DNA from 4 places in the Streptomyces sp. NPDC058796 genome. Region 3 is predicted to be linked to each of the others. Evidence: riboswitches for the same ligand, from Rfam matches in the RefSeq annotation. Region 3 holds a riboswitch; each other region holds the start of a gene.

Region 1 (4,180 bases), on a different contig from region 3:
GTGCGTGAAGCGGTGGACGTCCTTGGCGGACAGGCGAGGGTACGGCGCGAAGAAGCGGTAGTACTTCGACTCGTCGGAGACCTGCTCGTAGAAGCTGACCAGGCGCTCGGCGTCATCAACGGTGATGGGGCGGACGCGCGCGGTGCCGCCGTCGCGCAGCACCACGTCGGCCTCCCAGTGGGCGGGATACTCGTGCCGGTCCGACGAGGTCTGCATGGGCCCCAGAGTACGGCTCGCGTACGACAACGGCGCGAGGCAGTCTGTGGAGGACGGAAGGTCGGGCCGAGGCCGCGGTCCGACGATCACGCGGGGCGGCGCGCGGTGCCGTCCCGGCACGCTTCACGATGTGGGAAACTGGTCTAGACAAGACTGGTCTAGACAACACGAAATCTTGAACACCTGAAGGGCAGCATCACATGGCTGAGCGCCGCGTCAACGTCGGCTGGGCCGAGGGCCTCCACGCCCGCCCCGCCTCCATCTTCGTCCGAGCCGCCACGGCCACAGGCGTCCCGGTCACGATCGCCAAGGCCGACGGTTCCCCCGTCAACGCGGCCTCCATGCTGGCCGTCCTCGGCCTCGGCGCCCAGGGCGGCGAGGAGATCGTCCTCGCGTCCGACGCCGAGGGCGCGGACGCCGCCCTGGACCGGCTGGCGAAGCTGGTCTCCGAGGGCCTCGAGGAGCTTCCCGAGACCGTCTGACCGACGGAAAGAGGAAGACCGAACGGCCCGCCCGGAGCACCGGGCGGGCCTTTCTCTTCCCATCCAGGGATCGCGCCACCGCTTTTCGAGGACATTCGGAGGCAACGGAAAACGCCTCCGATGAATACCTCTTGTATACGGGCCGCGTGTTAATACCGCGGGCTCGGCGTGTTTACGGCACGTTGCGAATTCCTCACACCCTCGGTCCGCTCGCCCTCGGGGGCGAACCGCAGTCGGTACGCGGGAGCGGACCGCTCGGTGTGCAGTGCCATGAGCGCCCGCGCGCGCTCGCCGTCCCCCCGGGCCACCGCGTCGGTGATCGCGCCGTGCTCCGCCCAGCAGCCCGCCTGATCAGCCGGCGCCGCCACGGAGTACATCCAGGCGATCTTGCGGCGCAACTGGGTCAGCAGGGATGCCAGGGAGGGACTGCCGGCGGCCTGGGCGAGGGTCTCGTGGAACCATCCGTCCAGTGCGCGCAAGTCCTCGCCGTGGCCCTGCCCGGCGCGTTCCTGACCCAGCCTGACCAGCCCGCGCAGGACCTTGAGGTGGGCCTCGGTGCGGCGCCGGGCGGCCCGTGCGGCACCCAGGGGTTCCAGGAGGGCACGGGTCTCCAGCAGGTCGGCGGCCTCCTGTTCGGTGGGTTCCGCGACGCACGCACCCGCGTGCCGCCGGGTCACCACGAAGCCCTCGGCCTCCAGCGTGCGCAGGGCCTCGCGGACGGGGACGCGGGAGACTCCGTAACGGCGGGCGAGGAGTTCCTCGGTGAGGCGGCCGCCGCGCGCGTGGACACCGGCGACGATGTCGTCCCGGATCGCCGTGCACACCGAGTGCGCCGGAATACGCATGCCCGACCTCCGCCTTAATCCCCGTGAGACGTCGACGATTGACGCGTGTTCGGTGACTCTAGGCCAGGCGGGCGGATATTCCGACGCCGGGTCGGATTTCATGGCCATTTTTTGGACAGCGGTCGTGTTCCGCGACCGCACGCGGAAATGGGAAAGGCCCCGGCTCGGGGAGCCGGGGCCTCTCCAGGACCTTGCCGTCAGCGGTCCGTCGTCAGACGTTGACGCCGTGGGAGCGGAGGTAGGCGACGGGGTCGATGTCCGAGCCGTACTCGGCGCCCGTACGGGCCTCGAAGTGCAGGTGCGGTCCCGTGACGTTGCCGGTGGCACCGGAGAGGCCGATCTGCTGGCCGGCGGAGACCGACTGGCCCACCGAGACGCCGATGGACGACAGATGGCCGTACTGCGTGTACGTGCCGTCGTGCATCTTGATCACGACCTGGTTGCCGTACGCCCCGCCCCAGCCGGCCTCGACGACGGTGCCAACGCCGACGGCGTGCACGGTGGTGCCGGTGGAGGCGTGGAAGTCGATGCCGGTGTGGCTGCCGGAGGACCACAGGGAGCTGCCGGCCCGGTAGGCGGTGGAGACGTACGAGGCGGTGATCGGCGACACGAAGGTGTTGAGTCGCTCGCGTTCGGCCTCCCGCGCGGCGCGCTCCTTGGCCTCGCGCGCCTCCTCGGCCGCTTCGGCGGCCCGCTCCCGCGCGGCCTCCTGGGCCGCCTCACGGGCGGCGGCGAGCTGGGCGGCCTGCTCCTGGGCGGCGGCCTGCGCGTCGATCTCGTCGGCTATGGAGTCGCCGATGGAGACGACCGGGGTGATCCCGGTCTGCTCCGCCTCGGACTCGGCGGCGAGCGCCGGTGCGGCGAGGGTGCCGACGACGCCGGTGGTGGCGAGGGCCGCGACTCCCGCCGCGCGGGCGGTGGTGCGGTGCATCCGGCTGGGACGGCGGTGCTTCCCGGTGGCGCGCGTGAACGCCATGTAGAGGCTGGTCCTTTCCTTCCCTCTCGCCTACCGGGTTAGCTGACGGGTTCGGAGGTGGAAGGTCTCCTACGGACCCCCTCGCTGCACGCGCGGGCGTCCGATTCACCCCAGGGACTGCGATGGGTCCCCGGCTCCCCTGGCTCGCGCCGTACGGGGACTCGGCGATGGCTGTCCGGTGCCGCGGGTGCGGCGTACTGCCTGACGAACAGCCCGGAAGACGCTAAGCGCGGTTGCCTTCAATCCTCAAACGCAACAGGCTTTTTGTAGCGCATGCCACAGGGCAGACAGGCTGTCTCTCCCTCAATTCGGACAAACGGTGGCCCTGGTGACACTCGGGTCACCAGGGCCACCACGCGCGCGCGGCGCTACTCGGCCGACACCACGGTGACTTCACCGATGCCGAGGGCCTCGACGGGCGCCTTGATCTGCGCGGCGTCGCCGACGAGCACCGTCACCAGGCGGTCCACCGGGAAGGCGTTCACGACCGCCGCCGTGGCCTCCACGGTGCCGGTGGCGGCGAGTTGGCGGTAGAGCGCGGCCTGGTAGTCGTCGGGCAGGTGCTGCTCGACCTGGTCGGCCAGCGTGCTCGCCACGGCCGCCGCCGTCTCGTACTTCAGCGGCGCCACACCCACCAGGTTCTGCACGGCGACGTCGCGTTCGGCGTCGGTGAGTCCGCCTTCCGCGAGCGTGCGCAGCACCGTCCACAGGTCCTGCAGCGCGGGGCCGGTGTTGGGGGTGTCGACGGATCCGCTGATGGCGAGCATGGCGGCACCGGTGCCGTCGGGCGCGGAGAGCAGGACCTGCCCGAACGCCCGCACGCCGTAGGTGTAGCCCTTCTCCTCGCGCAGCACGCGGTCCAGGCGGGAGGTGAGGGTGCCGCCGAGGCAGTAGGTGCCGAGCACCTGCGCGGGCCAGACCCGGTCGTGCCGGTCGGCACCGGTGCGGCCGATCAGCAGCTGCGTCTGGACGGCGCCGGGACGGTCCACGATGACGACCCGGCCCCGGTCGTCGGCGGTCACCGGGGGCACGGGGCGCGGTTCGGCGGCGGAACCGGTCCACCCGCCCAGGGTGTCGCCGAGCAGCGCGCCGAGGTCGATGCCGGTGAGGTCGCCGACGACCACCGCGGTGGCCGTGGCGGGACGCACGTGCTTCTCGTAGAAGGCCCGTACGGCGGCGGAGTCGACGTTCGCCACCGTTTCCTCGGTGCCCTGGCGCGGGCGCGACACGCGCGAGCCGGCCGGGAACAGCTCCTTGGAGAGTTCCTTGGCCGCGCGGCGGGCCGGGTTGGCCAGCTCGTGCGGGATCTCGTCGAGCCGGTTGCGGACCAGGCGTTCGACCTCACCGTCCGCGAACGCGGGCGCCCTGAGGGCGTCGGCGAGCAGGCCGAGCGCCTTGGCGAGGCGCGAGGCGGGCACCTCCAGGCTCAGCCGGACGCCGGGGTGGTCGGCGTGGGCGTCGAGGGTGGCGCCGCAACGCTCCAGCTCGGCGGCGAACTCCTCGGCGGAGTGCTTGTCGGTGCCCTCCGAGAAGGCGCGCGCCATGATGGTGGCGACGCCGTCGAGTCCGGCGGGCTCGGCGTCCAGGGGCGCGTCGAGGAGCACCTCCACGGCGACGACCTGCTGGCCGGGCCGGTGGCAGTGCAGCACGGTGAGGCCGTT
Region 2 (4,180 bases), on a different contig from region 3:
ATCAGGTAGAGCACGATGCCCAGCCAGAACGGCACCAGGGACGCGTGCGCGAGCCACGGCGTCGTCGTCGCCGCGGCGAGCGTGGCGCCGAGCACGGCGAGACCCTCCGTGGCCACGCAGCCCAGGAACACCGCCCCGGGCATCCGGCGCCCCCAGTGCTGTACGACCAGGAAGAGCAGTCCCGGCCACAGCAGTGCCGCCAGCGCCAGCAGCGCCGCCGCCAGGGGCGTCCAGCCGAGCAGCGAGAAGCGGGTGCCGAGCACGGTCGTGGCGGCGACGGCGGTGAGCGCACCCGGCGTCCCCGCCCGTGTCACCCACTGCGCACGCTCGACCAGCAGCAGGTAGACGAAGTTCGCCGCGAGGGTCAGCCAGGCGGCACAGGCCAGGACCAGGGCAATCCGGGACAGGATCTCGTGGCCGGTGAGGTGCAGGCCGACCGACAGGATGCCGGTCGCCATCACCGCGGCACCGGCCGCCGGCGGGCGCTGCGCCCACCAGGCGCGCAGAGGGTAGGGGGAGGCAGGGGAGGCGGGAGAGGCGCCGGACGACATGCCCCCGATGCTAGAGAGCCTCGCGGGTCAGGCCGGTCGCACCACGCTGTGGATCGACCCCTCGCCGTCGTAGTAGACCGACTCCTCGCGGACGTACGCACCCGGCTTCGGGGCGTGGATCATCATGCCGTTGCCGATGTAGAGGCCGACGTGGCTGAGGTCGTCGTAGAAGAAGACCAGGTCACCGGGTTGTGCCTGGGAGACGGGGACGGTCGTGCCGGCGTCCACCTGGTCGTAGGTGGTGCGCGGCAGGGTCACGCCCGCGGCCTTCCAGGCGGCCTGGGTCAGGCCCGAGCAGTCGTAGGAGCCGGGGCCGGTGGCGCCCCAGACGTACGGCTTGCCGATCTGGGCGCGGGCGAAGGCGAGTGCCTTCTCCGCCTTGGTGCCGTAGGAGGCGTCCGGTGCGGAGGGCTCGGTCGTGCCGGTGCCTGAGGAGGTGCCGCCGGACCCGCTCTCCTGCGCCTCCGCCTGTTCCCGTGCCCGCTGCTGCCGCTCCCGTTCCTCCGCCTGCTGCTTCGCGAGTTCGGCGGCCTTGCGGGCGGCCTCCTCCTGCTTCTTCTTCTCGATCGCCGCGAGCCGGGCCTTCTCCTCGGCGGTCAGCTCCGACAGCAGTTCGCGGGCGGTGGCGAGCTTCTTCTGGACGGTGGCCTTCGCCGTCTTCAGGTCGTTCTGCGAATCGGTGAGCGTCTTGAGGCTCTCGGTGGCCTCACGGCGCTTCTTCATCGTCTCGGACTGCTGCGTGACGTAGTCGTCGACCGCGTCCTTCTGGCGGCCGGTGAGCCGGCTCATCAGCTGGTTCTGGTCGAAGTAGTCCTGCGGCGAGTCCGCGAGCAGGAACGTCGCGGTCTGCGGGACCGCGGCGCCCGTACGGTACTGGGCGGAGGCGAAGGACCCCAGCTCCTCGCGTGCCTCGTTGAGCTTCTGGGTGCGCTGGGCGACGTCGTCGAGGAGGTCGTCGACGCGCTTGCGCTGCTTGGCGGTCTTCTCCTTGGCCGCGTTGTACTTCTCGGTCGCCGAACCCGCCTGACGGTAGAGGTCGTCGACCTTCTTCTCGACCTCTTCGAGGCTCGGTCTGCCGTCGTCCGACGGCGTGGCGTTGGCCGACTGGGACAGCAGGGCCACGGAGGTGAGGGCCGCCGTGGCGAGGGCGGGGGTCCGTATGCCTGCGACGCGCGTACCCGTGGGGCGCGGCTTGCGGTGCGACGCCAAGGAGGCGACTCCTTCCAAAGATCCGCCTACCGGGTTAGCTGTCGGGTTCGGGCGGAGTGGTTCCGGAAGGGTTGCCCTACGGCGTGCGCCCCGGCGAGGGCGGTGTGCGCCGATTCACCCCAAGGTTCTCGGTTGGGTCCCCGGCTCCGGGCGCCGTGCGGGCACGCCGGACTCGGCGGAGGCCGCGCGGCCCGGCGAGGTTCGCCGGAGGGGGTCGTGCGGCCTGCCCGCACCGTAGCCAACTCGTGTGGCGGCTGTGAAGGTTGGTGGGTGATATGCCCGATACATTTTCGTGACCTTCGGTGGGAGGATCACTCCAGGTGTGCCGTTCGGTCGCGGGGCGTGTCCGGTGCGGGGGCCACGGCCATTTTCCGGGGCGGGAACCGGTTGTCGGTGGGGCGCCCTAGACTCGGAGAGCGATGAGCAGCCTCTTTGACGACAGCTTCCTGGCGAGCCTCCAGACCCCCCGCGGTCACGAGGAAGAACCTCCGCCGCCGCCCGAGGACGATCACGGACCGGAGCCGGTCCCGCACGATCTGTTCGGCGGGAAGTTCGACGTGCCTCCGGACCGGGACCAGCACTACCGGGACGGCGCCCCCCGCCCCGCCCTGGACCCGGCCGCGCTCCTGGAGGGGCTGAACGAGAACCAGCGCGCCGCCGTCGTCCACTCCGGTTCCCCGCTGCTCATCGTGGCCGGTGCAGGCTCCGGCAAGACGCGCGTGCTCACCCATCGCATCGCCCACCTGCTGGCCGACCGCGGCGTCCACCCCGGCCAGATCCTCGCGATCACCTTCACCAACAAGGCCGCCGGTGAGATGAAGGAGCGCGTCGAGCAGCTCGTCGGCCCGCGGGCGAACGCGATGTGGGTGATGACGTTCCACAGCGCCTGCGTCCGCATTCTGCGCCGCGAGTCGAAGCGGCTCGGCTTCACGTCGTCCTTCTCGATCTACGACGCCGCCGACTCCAAGCGTCTGATGGCCCTGGTCTGCCGCGACCTCGACCTGGACCCCAAGCGCTTCCCGCCCAAGTCCTTCAGCGCCAAGATCTCGAACCTGAAGAACGAGCTGATCGACGAGGAGGACTTCGCCGCCCAGGCCGCCGACGGCTTCGAGAAGACGCTCGCGCAGGCCTACGCCATGTACCAGTCGCGGCTGCGCGAGGCCAACGCCCTCGACTTCGACGACCTGATCATGACGACGGTCAACCTGCTGCGCGCCTTCCCGGACGTCGCCGAGCACTACCGCCGCCGCTTCCGGCACGTCCTGGTCGACGAGTACCAGGACACCAACCACGCCCAGTACGCCCTGGTGCGCGAGCTGGTCGGTACGCCTGCCGAACACCCCGTCGACGTGCCGCCCGAGGCCGAGGTCCCGCCCGCCGAGCTCTGCGTGGTGGGCGACGCCGACCAGTCGATCTACGCTTTCCGCGGCGCCACCATCCGCAACATCCTCCAGTTCGAGGAGGACTACCCGGACGCGACCACGATCCTCCTGGAGCAGAACTACCGCTCCACCCAGACCATCCTCAGCGCCGCCAACGCGGTCATCGAGCGCAACGAGTCCCGCCGCCCCAAGAACCTCTGGACCAACCAGGGCGCCGGCTCGCAGATCACCGGGTACGTCGCCGACACCGAGCACGACGAGGCCCAGTTCGTCGCCGACGAGATAGACCGCCTCACGGACGCGGGCGAGGCCAAGGCCGGCGACGTCGCCGTCTTCTACCGCACCAACGCGCAGTCCCGCGTCTTCGAAGAGGTCTTCATCCGCGTCGGCCTGCCCTACAAGGTCGTCGGCGGCGTCCGCTTCTACGAGCGCAAGGAGGTCCGGGACGTCCTGGCCTACCTGCGGGTGCTGGCCAACCCGGAGGACTCGGTGCCGCTGCGCCGCATCCTCAACGTCCCCAAGCGCGGCATCGGCGACCGCGCCGAGGCGATGATCGACGCCCTCGCCCAGCGCGAGAAGATCAGCTTCCCGCAGGCGCTCAGGCGCGTCGACGAGGCGTACGGCATGGCCGCGCGCTCCGCGAACGCCGTCAAGCGGTTCAACACCCTCATGGAGGATCTCCGCACCGTCGTCGAGTCCGGCGCCGGACCGGCGACCGTGCTGGAGGCGGTCCTCGAGCGCACCGGCTACCTCGCCGAGCTGCAGGCCTCCACGGACCCGCAGGACGAGACCCGCATCGAGAACCTCCAGGAACTCGCGGCGGTCGCCCTGGAGTTCGAGCAGGAGCAGGGAGAGGGCGAGGAGACCGGCACCCTGGCGGACTTCCTGGAGAAGGTCGCCCTCGTCGCTGACTCCGACCAGATCCCCGACGAGGAGGACGGCGACGGCGTCGTCACCCTGATGACCCTGCACACCGCGAAGGGCCTGGAGTTCCCGGTCGTCTTCCTCACCGGCATGGAGGACGGCGTCTTCCCGCAC
Region 3 (4,180 bases):
CGGCCGCGGACCGGGACGCGGTCGTGCGGGCCGACGCAATGGAGCCGAGCTTCGCCGGCGGCTGGACCTACTGGCAGGCCGGTGGGGCCGGCCGCGGTATGCAGGCCCTGCGTGTGCACGTGCCGCACGGCTCCCAGGGCGACATCGTCCGGGTGCACCCCGGTGAGGAGTGGATCCACGTCCTGCGGGGCCGGCTGCGGCTCCGGCTCGGGGACGCGGTATACCGGCTCGGTGCGGGCGACAGCGCCCACTTCGACTCGCTGACCCCGCACCGCATCGCCGCTCAGGACGCCGACGGGGTCGAGCTCCTCTTCGTCCACACGCTGCTCCAGAGCCCGACGGCGGCGCTGTGCCTGGGCCCGGCCGCCGCGCCGGGCCACCCCTTCCCTGGAGAGACATCATGAACATGCAGGACAAGTGGCCGCGCGCGGTCTGGGTGCGGCTCTTCATCTACCTCGTCGTGGGGCATGTGCTGGCAGCCTTCATCTACCTGCTCTTCGAGGTGGGTGCCAACAGCGGATGAGCCGCCGGCTCAGTCCAGCATCCGCTCGCGCAGCCGGTCGCGGGTCTGCGGAGTGATCCGCAGGCCCTTCTCCAGGTAGGGGTCGACGCCGCCCCAGGTCTGCTCGACCGTCTCGAAGGCCGCCGCCAGGTACTCGGCGCGGGCGTCGAAGAGAGGGCTGAGCAGCTCCATGACCTCGGGGGAGTAGGCGGAGGCGGCGGTGCTGCTGCGGCGCACCTTGTAGCGGCGGTGCGTGGCGTTCGACTTCAGGTAGTCCTCGACGACGGCGTCGCGCTCGACACCGAGGGCGAGCAGCGTGATCGCGATCGACAGGCCCGCACGGTCCTTGCCGGCCGCGCAGTGCATCAGGGCGGGGACGCTGTCCTCGGCGAGCGCGTGCAGCACCCGGGAGTGCTCCGCCGTGCGCTCCTTGATGATCATGCGGTACGAGTCGATCATCCGCTGGGCGCCCTTGCCGTCCGCGAGGATCTCGCGCAGCTGGTCGAGGTCGCCGTCGCGGACCATCTTCCAGAACTCGGCGCCGTCGGCCGGGTCGCTCAGCGGCAGGTTCACATTGCGCACGCCCGGCAGCTCGACGTCGGGGCCGTCGAGCTTCTGGTCGGCGGCGTTGCGGAAGTCGAAGATCGTGTGCAGGCCCAGCGAGGACAGGAACGCGGCGTCCTCCCCGGTGGCGTGCGCGAGGTGGCCGCTGCGGAACAGCACCCCCTGCCGCACCCTCCGTCCGTCCACGGTCGGCAGTCCGCCCACGTCGCGGAAGTTGCGCACCCCGGCCAGCTCGGGTTCGGTCGACGGCACCTGCTGCGTCACGGGGGCTCCTCCCACTCCGCTCCGCCGGCGCCGCTCGCCGACGGGTGTCACTCGACGATACGGCACGGTGCGGAGGCGCAGGGGTGAAGTGAACCGACTGTGCCGCTTCCGGGCTTTCTGTCCGAAATAGTGCCTTAATCCCAACTCGCTCTGGAATAAAAGAGGCTAAGGGGGAGGCGCGTGAGCAGCGTCATATCCGTGACGGTGCGTTGCTCGTCATGTTCACGTAATTCAGCCGGTTTTCATGGCCGTTCGCGAGAAACGGCGCCACAGGAATCGACGGAGTGTGACGGGCGTTCCCGGTAATGGATCAACCGGAACACCCGTCGAGGGAACCCCTCGCTTGTCCCTGTGCGTCTTGGTCCCTTACGTTCACCACCGATCCGGACGGACGCCTAATCCTGCCGCCGACCGGAGCCCGCATTCATCCACCACCCGTACACGGCAGGAGCGGGGGACCCACAGGTACGACCGCCTGTTCCGGTTCCCGGAACGGCTTGGGGTTAAGCCGCGTCTCGGCGCGGCCGGGCATCTCCAGCCCGAACCCGACAGCTCACCTCGCAGGCGCCGGAGAGGAATTCGTCATGCCCGCGAAGGGTAAGCACCGTCGTACCAAGGCCATGCGCCTGACCCGTGCCATCGCCGTCGCCGGAACCGGCGGCGCCGCGCTCGCGCTCCCGCTGATGGGTGCCGCCGGCGCCCAGGCCGCTCCCGCCCAGTCCGTTTCCGAGCAGGCCGTGCAGTCCGCTCCGGCGTCGGCCCAGAAGGCCGCCGCCGAGAAGAACTCCGACTCGCGCACGTACACCGTGCGCAGCGGTGACTACCTCTCGAAGATCGCCGACGAGCAGGACGTCGACGGCGGCTGGAAGAAGCTCTACGCGGACAACCGCGAGGCCGTCGGGTCCGACCCGTCGCTGATCCACCCCGGCCTGGAGCTCACGCTCGGCGGGCAGGCCGCCAAGTCCGAGCAGCCCGCCGCCGAGCAGCCCGCGGCCGAGAAGCCCGCCAAGACCGAGAAGTCGTCCTCCGGGAAGACCGAGTCGGCCGAGGCCGGGAAGTCCTCCGACGCCGCGAAGGCCTCCTCCTCGGACTCCGGCTCCTCCGGCACGAGCACCCAGTCCGCCGGCACCGCCAGCGGCTTCACCTCGCCGGTCCCGAGCGGCACCATCGGCACCCCGTACCACCAGACGGGCAGCATGTGGTCCAGCGGCTACCACACCGGCACCGACTTCGTCGTCCCGACCGGCACCTCGCTCAAGGCCGTCGGCGCGGGCACCGTCGTCTCCGCCGGCTGGGGCGGCGCCTACGGCAACCAGGTCGTCATCCGGCTCGCCGACGGCCACTACGCCCAGTACGCCCACCTGTCCTCCCTCTCCGTCTCGGCCGGTCAGTCCGTGACGGCGGGTCAGCAGGTCGGCCTGTCGGGTGCCACCGGCAACGTGACCGGCCCGCACCTGCACTTCGAGATCCGCACCACCCCGGACTACGGATCGGACGTGGACCCGATCGCGTACCTGCGCTCGCACGGCGTCTCTCTCTGACGACCGTTCGGCGCGGCCCGCGCCACCGAAGGCCGGACCCCGATCCCCGGGTCCGGCCTTCGGCGTATTCCTGAATTGGTGAACACTTTAGGCGTGGTGTTTCTCACCGCCCGTCAACCCCTTCCTACGGTCGCGTAGGTCACATTCCGAGGTGAATGATGGGTCGATGTGGCAGACGATTCGAAGAGTGACAGCAGAGCAGTGATCGGGTCGTACGTGGCGGTGGGGGACAGCTTCACCGAGGGCGTCGGCGACCCCGGCCCCGACGGGGCGTTCGTCGGCTGGGCCGACCGGTTCGCCGTACTGCTCGCGGACCGGCGCCCCGAGGGCGACTTCACGTACACGAACCTCGCCGTACGCGGCAGGCTGCTCGACCAGATCGTGGCCGAGCAGGTGCCCCGGGCCGTCGAACTCGCGCCGGACCTGGTCTCGTTCTGCGCCGGCGGCAACGACATCATCCGGCCCGGCACCGACCCCGACGAGGTGGCCGAGCGGTTCGAGCGGGCGGTGGCCGCGCTGACCGCCGCCGCGGGCACCGTCCTGGTGACGACCGGATTCGACACCCGCGGGGTGCCCGTCCTCAAGCACCTGCGCGGCAAGATCGCCACGTACAACGGACACGTCCGCGCCGTCGCCGACCGCTACGGCTGCCCCGTGCTCGACCTGTGGTCGCTGCGCACCGTCCAGGACCGCAGGGCGTGGGACGCCGACCGGTTGCACCTGTCGCCGGAGGGCCACACGCGAGTGGCACTGCGCGCGGGCCAGGTCCTCGGCCTGCCCGTCCCCGCCGACCCGGACCAGCCCTGGCCGCCGCTGCCGCCCCGCGGCACCCTGGACGTCCGGCGGGACGACGTGCACTGGGCCCGCGAGTACCTGGTGCCGTGGATCGGACGCCGGCTGCGCGGCGAGTCCTCGGGCGACCACGTGATGGCCAAGGGGACGCTGTCCGCGGACGACATCAAGATGCGGATCGCGTCGGTGGCCTGACGGAGCCGTTCAGCCGTCAGCCCCTAGCCGCGGGGCCCCGTCAGTGCCTCCCGGTCCAGGCCCAGCTCCCGCGCGAGCGCCTCGTCCGTCCACTCGCGGGCCCTGGCCCGGGGCACCGTGCCCGCGTACGACGTCAGCTGCACCGCCAGCCCGTCGAGGAAGGCGGTCAGACGCAGGGCGGCGCCGTCGGGATCCGCGCACCGGAACTCCCCGGCGGCCACGCCCTCGGCGATGACCCCGGAGAGCGCCGCCTTCCACTGCCGGTCCAGGTCCCGGGCGACCTCCCGCAGCGCGGGTTCGCGCAGCGCCGCCGCCCAGCCCT
Region 4 (4,180 bases), on a different contig from region 3:
CGCGCAGCAGGCGCAGCGCCTCGGCGTGCCGGGCGTCGTCACTCAGGTCGGAGTCGAGCAGCTCGGACAGCGCGATGTCCTCGGCCAGCCCCAGCCGCTCCGCGCGCTCGCGCAGCCGCAGCACCGGCAGGGTCGGGATGCCCTCGCGCAGGTCGGTGCCGGGCGTCTTGCCGGACTCGTGGGAGTCGGAGGCGATGTCCAGGACGTCGTCCGCGAGCTGGAAGGCGACGCCGAGCCGCTCGCCGTACTGGGTGAGCACGTCGACGACCGTCTCGTCGGCACCGGACATCATCGCGCCGAACCGGCAGGAGACGGCCACCAGCGACCCCGTCTTGCCGCCCAGCACGTCCAGGTAGTGGTCGACCGGGTCACGCCCGTCCTGCGGCCCGGCCGTCTCGAGGATCTGGCCGGTGACCAGCCGCTCGAACGCCAGGGCCTGCACGCGGACCGCCTCGGGACCGAGGTCGGCGAGGATCTGGGAGGCGCGGGCGAAGAGGAAGTCGCCGGTGAGGACGGCCACCGAGTTCCCCCAGCGGGTGTTCGCGCTGGGCACCCCGCGCCGCACGGCGGCCTCGTCCATCACGTCGTCGTGGTACAGGGTGGCGAGGTGGGTCAGCTCGACGACGACGGCCGAGGGCACGATGCCGGGGGCGTAGGGGTCGCCGAACTGGGCCGAGAGCATCACCAGCAGTGGCCGGAACCGTTTGCCGCCGGCCCGCACCAGGTGCTGGGCGGCCTCCGTGATGAAGGGCACCTCGCTTTTGGTTGCCTCAAGCAACCCTTCCTCGACCGCGACCAATCCGGCCTGGACATCGGCTTCCAGAGCCTGGTCCCGCACGCTCAGCCCGAACGGCCCGACGACGGTCACGAGGGGTCTCCTGTCTGCTGGTGTCTACTGGCGATTACCTGGTTTGTCGATAGGTCGCTGCCACCACTCAAGTCAGCGTATCCGGTCACGTTTCGATCACCGCTAGCGCCCACCGTTACAGGCCGGTCGGTATCAGATCATGCGCGGTATGTTTTTGATCAGGCGATATGAGCAGATATCGATCGACATCCTCGAGGCCGAAAGCCGCCACCGAAGATCACATCACCCCTCCCAACGGCCCGCACTCCGAGTACGTCACCCACTCGCCCCCCTCCGACACGAACGCATGCCCGCACGACGCGCTCGCGAACACCGGAGAGCACGGAGGCCGAACACGGAGCCCATCCGACGGCGCCCCGGACCGGCCGCCCGTCCAACCCGAAGCCCTCCCAACCTGCGGACGATTGACTCGCACTTGAGTCGAATGCCCGATTTGCCGCTCTTGTTGAGGCCGGTGAGTTGGCTCACTTCACGCCACCCGCAGGCAACCCGGCAGCCGACTGCGCCCTCCCTTTGCCCCGCAAGCGAGTTGAGGCTTGGCGGCCGCAAAGGATCAAGCACCCCAAATGCCCCAGACCAAGGTCAACAGGCGCGTTGGGTGATTCCTGCACTTGTTCCGGACATGTGCTCTCGCATACGTTCCCGGCCTGTCGGGCGGACGCCGAATCCTGCCACCGCCCGGACGCACAGTCATCCGCCAACACACTCGCCGGCAGGAGCGGGGGACCCAGGTAAGTCGCCGTGCCGGTCACCACCGGAACGGCTCGGGGTGAAGCCGTGCCCGTCAGGGCCCGGCCGGGCACCTCCCCGCCCGAACCCGACAGCTCACCTCGCAGGCGTAAGGAGAGGGACTCAGCATGTCTGCCAACGGTCAGAACCGTCACGCCCGCACCAGCCGCCTCGCCCGGAAGCTCGCCGTGGCCGGCACCGGCGCCGCGGTGCTCGCCCTGCCGCTCATCGGTGCCACCAGCGCCTCCGCGGCCACCCCGGCCGCGGCGCCGGCCGCCGCCACCGCCACGACGACGTACTCGAACACCCTCGACGGCTGGATCCGGGAATCGCTGGACATCATGGCCCAGCACGGCATCCCCGGCTCGTACGAGGGCATCCACCGCAACATCATGCGGGAGTCGTCCGGCAACCCGCTCGCCATCAACAACTGGGACATCAACGCCGTCAACGGCACCCCGTCCAAGGGCCTGCTCCAGGTGATCGACCCGACCTTCCAGGCGTACCACGTCGAGGGCACCTCCTGGGACCCGTACGACCCGGTCGCCAACATCACCGCCGCCTGCAACTACGCGGCCGACCGCTACGGCTCGATCGACAACGTCTTCGGCGCGTACTGAGCCGTACCGGGGCGCTTGCCGAGCCTCGTCAAGAGGTACTGAAGATCCGTTCGAGGACGACGGCCACGCCGTCGTCCTCGTTCGTCGTGGTGACCTCGTCGGCGACCGCCTTGAGTTCGGGGTGGGCGCCGGCCATGGCGACGCCGTGGGCCGCCCAGTGGAACATGGGGATGTCGTTGGGCATGTCCCCGAAGGCGATCGTCCGCCGCCGGCTCACCCCCAGGCGCTCGGCGGCCAGCGCGAGGCCGGTCGCCTTGGTGATGCCGCACGGCTGGAGCTCCACCGTCCCCGGCCCCGACATGGTGACCGTGGCGAGGGAGCCGACCACCGCGCGCGCCGTCGCCGCCAACTCGTCGTCGGACAGGTCGGGGTGGCGCAGCAGCACCTTGCTGATCGGCGTGGCCCACAGTTCGTCGCGCCGGTCGACGCGCACCGCGGGCAGCGTCGGGTGGGGCATCAGGTACCCGGGCTCGATGAGGGTGAGGCCGTCGACGCCGTCCTGATCGGCCGCGGCGTACACCTGCCCGACCTCCGCCTCGATCTTGCCGAGCGCTGTTTCGGCCAGTTCCCGGTCCAGGGTGACCGACCAGAGCATCCGGTGCGCGCCCGCGTCGTACACCTGCGCGCCCTGTCCGCACACCGCGAGTCCCGTGCAGCCGAGGCGGTCCAGGAGGGTGCGCACCCGGGGCGCCGGCCGCCCCGTCACCACCAGGTGCCGCGCACCGGCGCCGGCCACCCGGGCCAGCGCGGCCAGCGACCGGTCGGAGACGGTGTCGTCGCCGCGGAGCAGCGTGCCGTCGAGGTCGGTGGCGACGAGTGAATATGCGGTGCGGTCCATGATCAGAGAATACGGACGCGGCACGTGCCCGACTCACCCGCGACCGCTTCCGGACCGCTTCCGAACGAGGACGCAGCGAGTACGTCCGAGTACGCACGACGACGCCCGATCGTGTCCGAAACCTGGCACATCATCGGCTAAAGCCGGTTAAAGGCCTGTGCACCGGTTGGCAACAAGATGGTCCGCTACCTACCGGCCGGGCGGCCCCGGAGGTACCTTCCTTGTGTCCAGGGGGGACTTGATCGGGGGGTCGGGTTGAACAGCGGACGTGTGCGTGTGCTCAGGCCGGAGGAACTGGGCGAGGGGGAACGGGAACGCTGGCGCGAGCTGCGCGCCAAGTCGACGGCGCCACGCAATCCGTTCATGGAACCGGAGTTCACCGACGTCGTGGGCCGGGTACGGCCGCGGGCGCGGGTGGCGGTGGTGTACGACGGCGGCGAGGCGGCGGGTTTCCTGCCGCACGAGCGCGGGCCCCTGGGACAGGGCCGCGCGATCGGGCTCGGGGTGTCGGACTGCCAGGGCGCGGTGCTGCGCCAGGACCTCGCCCCGGACACCCGCCAACTGCTGCGGGCCTGCTCCCTGTCCAGCTTCGCCTTCGACAACCTGGAGGCGGACCAGGGACTGTTCGTACCGCACGCCGCCGAGCAGCACACCACCTACGTCATCGACGTGGAGCAGGGGTACGCGGCGTACGAGAGCGCGCTGCGCGCGCGGTCACCGAAGTTCCTGAAGACCACCCTCGCCAAGGAGCGCCGGCTCGGCCGCCAGGTCGGGGACGTGCGCTTCGTCTTCGACGAGCGTGACCCGGCCGCGCTGCGCACCCTCATGGGCTGGAAGTCGGCGCAGTACCGCAGGACGGGGCGCCGGGACCGGTTCGCCCAGGAGTGGATCACCCGGCTCGTCGGGCGGCTGGCCGGGACCCGGGCGCCGGAGTGCACGGGCACGCTGTCCGTGCTCTACGCCGGCGGACGGCCGATGGCCGCCCACTTCGGGCTGCGCTCGGCGACGGTCCTGGCGTGCTGGTTCCCGGCGTACGACCCGGACTTCGCCAAGTACTCGCCGGGGCTGATCCTGCACCTGCGGATGGCCGAGGCCGCCGCCTTTGAGGGCATCTGCGTGCTCGAC

The links. Region 3 has a riboswitch for cyclic di-AMP ahead of ACFW47_RS14740 (peptidoglycan DD-metalloendopeptidase family protein). Riboswitches for the same ligand answer to the same signal wherever they lie in the genome.
Region 1: linked by a shared signal. The riboswitch ahead of ACFW47_RS17885 (M23 family metallopeptidase) and the one ahead of ACFW47_RS14740 (peptidoglycan DD-metalloendopeptidase family protein) in region 3 are both predicted to bind cyclic di-AMP.
Region 2: linked by a shared signal. The riboswitch ahead of ACFW47_RS06935 (NlpC/P60 family protein) and the one ahead of ACFW47_RS14740 (peptidoglycan DD-metalloendopeptidase family protein) in region 3 are both predicted to bind cyclic di-AMP.
Region 4: linked by a shared signal. The riboswitch ahead of ACFW47_RS06040 (transglycosylase SLT domain-containing protein) and the one ahead of ACFW47_RS14740 (peptidoglycan DD-metalloendopeptidase family protein) in region 3 are both predicted to bind cyclic di-AMP.

What each region holds. Positions count from the first base shown of each region.
Region 1 is NZ_JBHYOP010000006.1:336,038-340,217, forward strand. It holds gene ACFW47_RS17870 (GNAT family N-acetyltransferase) at 1-216, opposite strand, end outside; gene ACFW47_RS17875 (HPr family phosphocarrier protein) at 417-698, shown strand; gene ACFW47_RS17880 (GntR family transcriptional regulator) at 848-1,543, opposite strand; gene ACFW47_RS17885 (M23 family metallopeptidase) at 1,755-2,519, opposite strand; cyclic di-AMP (ydaO/yuaA leader) riboswitch at 2,532-2,696, opposite strand; gene ACFW47_RS17890 (M16 family metallopeptidase) at 2,888-4,180, opposite strand, start outside.
Region 2 is NZ_JBHYOP010000002.1:354,791-358,970, forward strand. It holds gene ACFW47_RS06930 (tellurite resistance/C4-dicarboxylate transporter family protein) at 1-551, opposite strand, end outside; gene ACFW47_RS06935 (NlpC/P60 family protein) at 579-1,760, opposite strand; cyclic di-AMP (ydaO/yuaA leader) riboswitch at 1,767-1,948, opposite strand; gene pcrA (DNA helicase PcrA) at 2,180-4,180, shown strand, end outside.
Region 3 is NZ_JBHYOP010000005.1:109,354-113,533, reverse strand. It holds gene ACFW47_RS14755 (helix-turn-helix domain-containing protein) at 1-404, shown strand, start outside; gene ACFW47_RS14750 (DUF6126 family protein) at 407-523, shown strand; gene ACFW47_RS14745 (tyrosine-protein phosphatase) at 533-1,330, opposite strand; cyclic di-AMP (ydaO/yuaA leader) riboswitch at 1,753-1,910, shown strand; gene ACFW47_RS14740 (peptidoglycan DD-metalloendopeptidase family protein) at 1,915-2,871, shown strand; gene ACFW47_RS14735 (SGNH/GDSL hydrolase family protein) at 3,073-3,858, shown strand; gene ACFW47_RS14730 (TetR/AcrR family transcriptional regulator) at 3,882-4,180, opposite strand, start outside.
Region 4 is NZ_JBHYOP010000002.1:178,735-182,914, reverse strand. It holds gene ACFW47_RS06045 (polyprenyl synthetase family protein) at 1-868, opposite strand, end outside; cyclic di-AMP (ydaO/yuaA leader) riboswitch at 1,554-1,721, shown strand; gene ACFW47_RS06040 (transglycosylase SLT domain-containing protein) at 1,726-2,217, shown strand; gene ACFW47_RS06035 (HAD family hydrolase) at 2,246-3,055, opposite strand; gene ACFW47_RS06030 (GNAT family N-acetyltransferase) at 3,332-4,180, shown strand, end outside.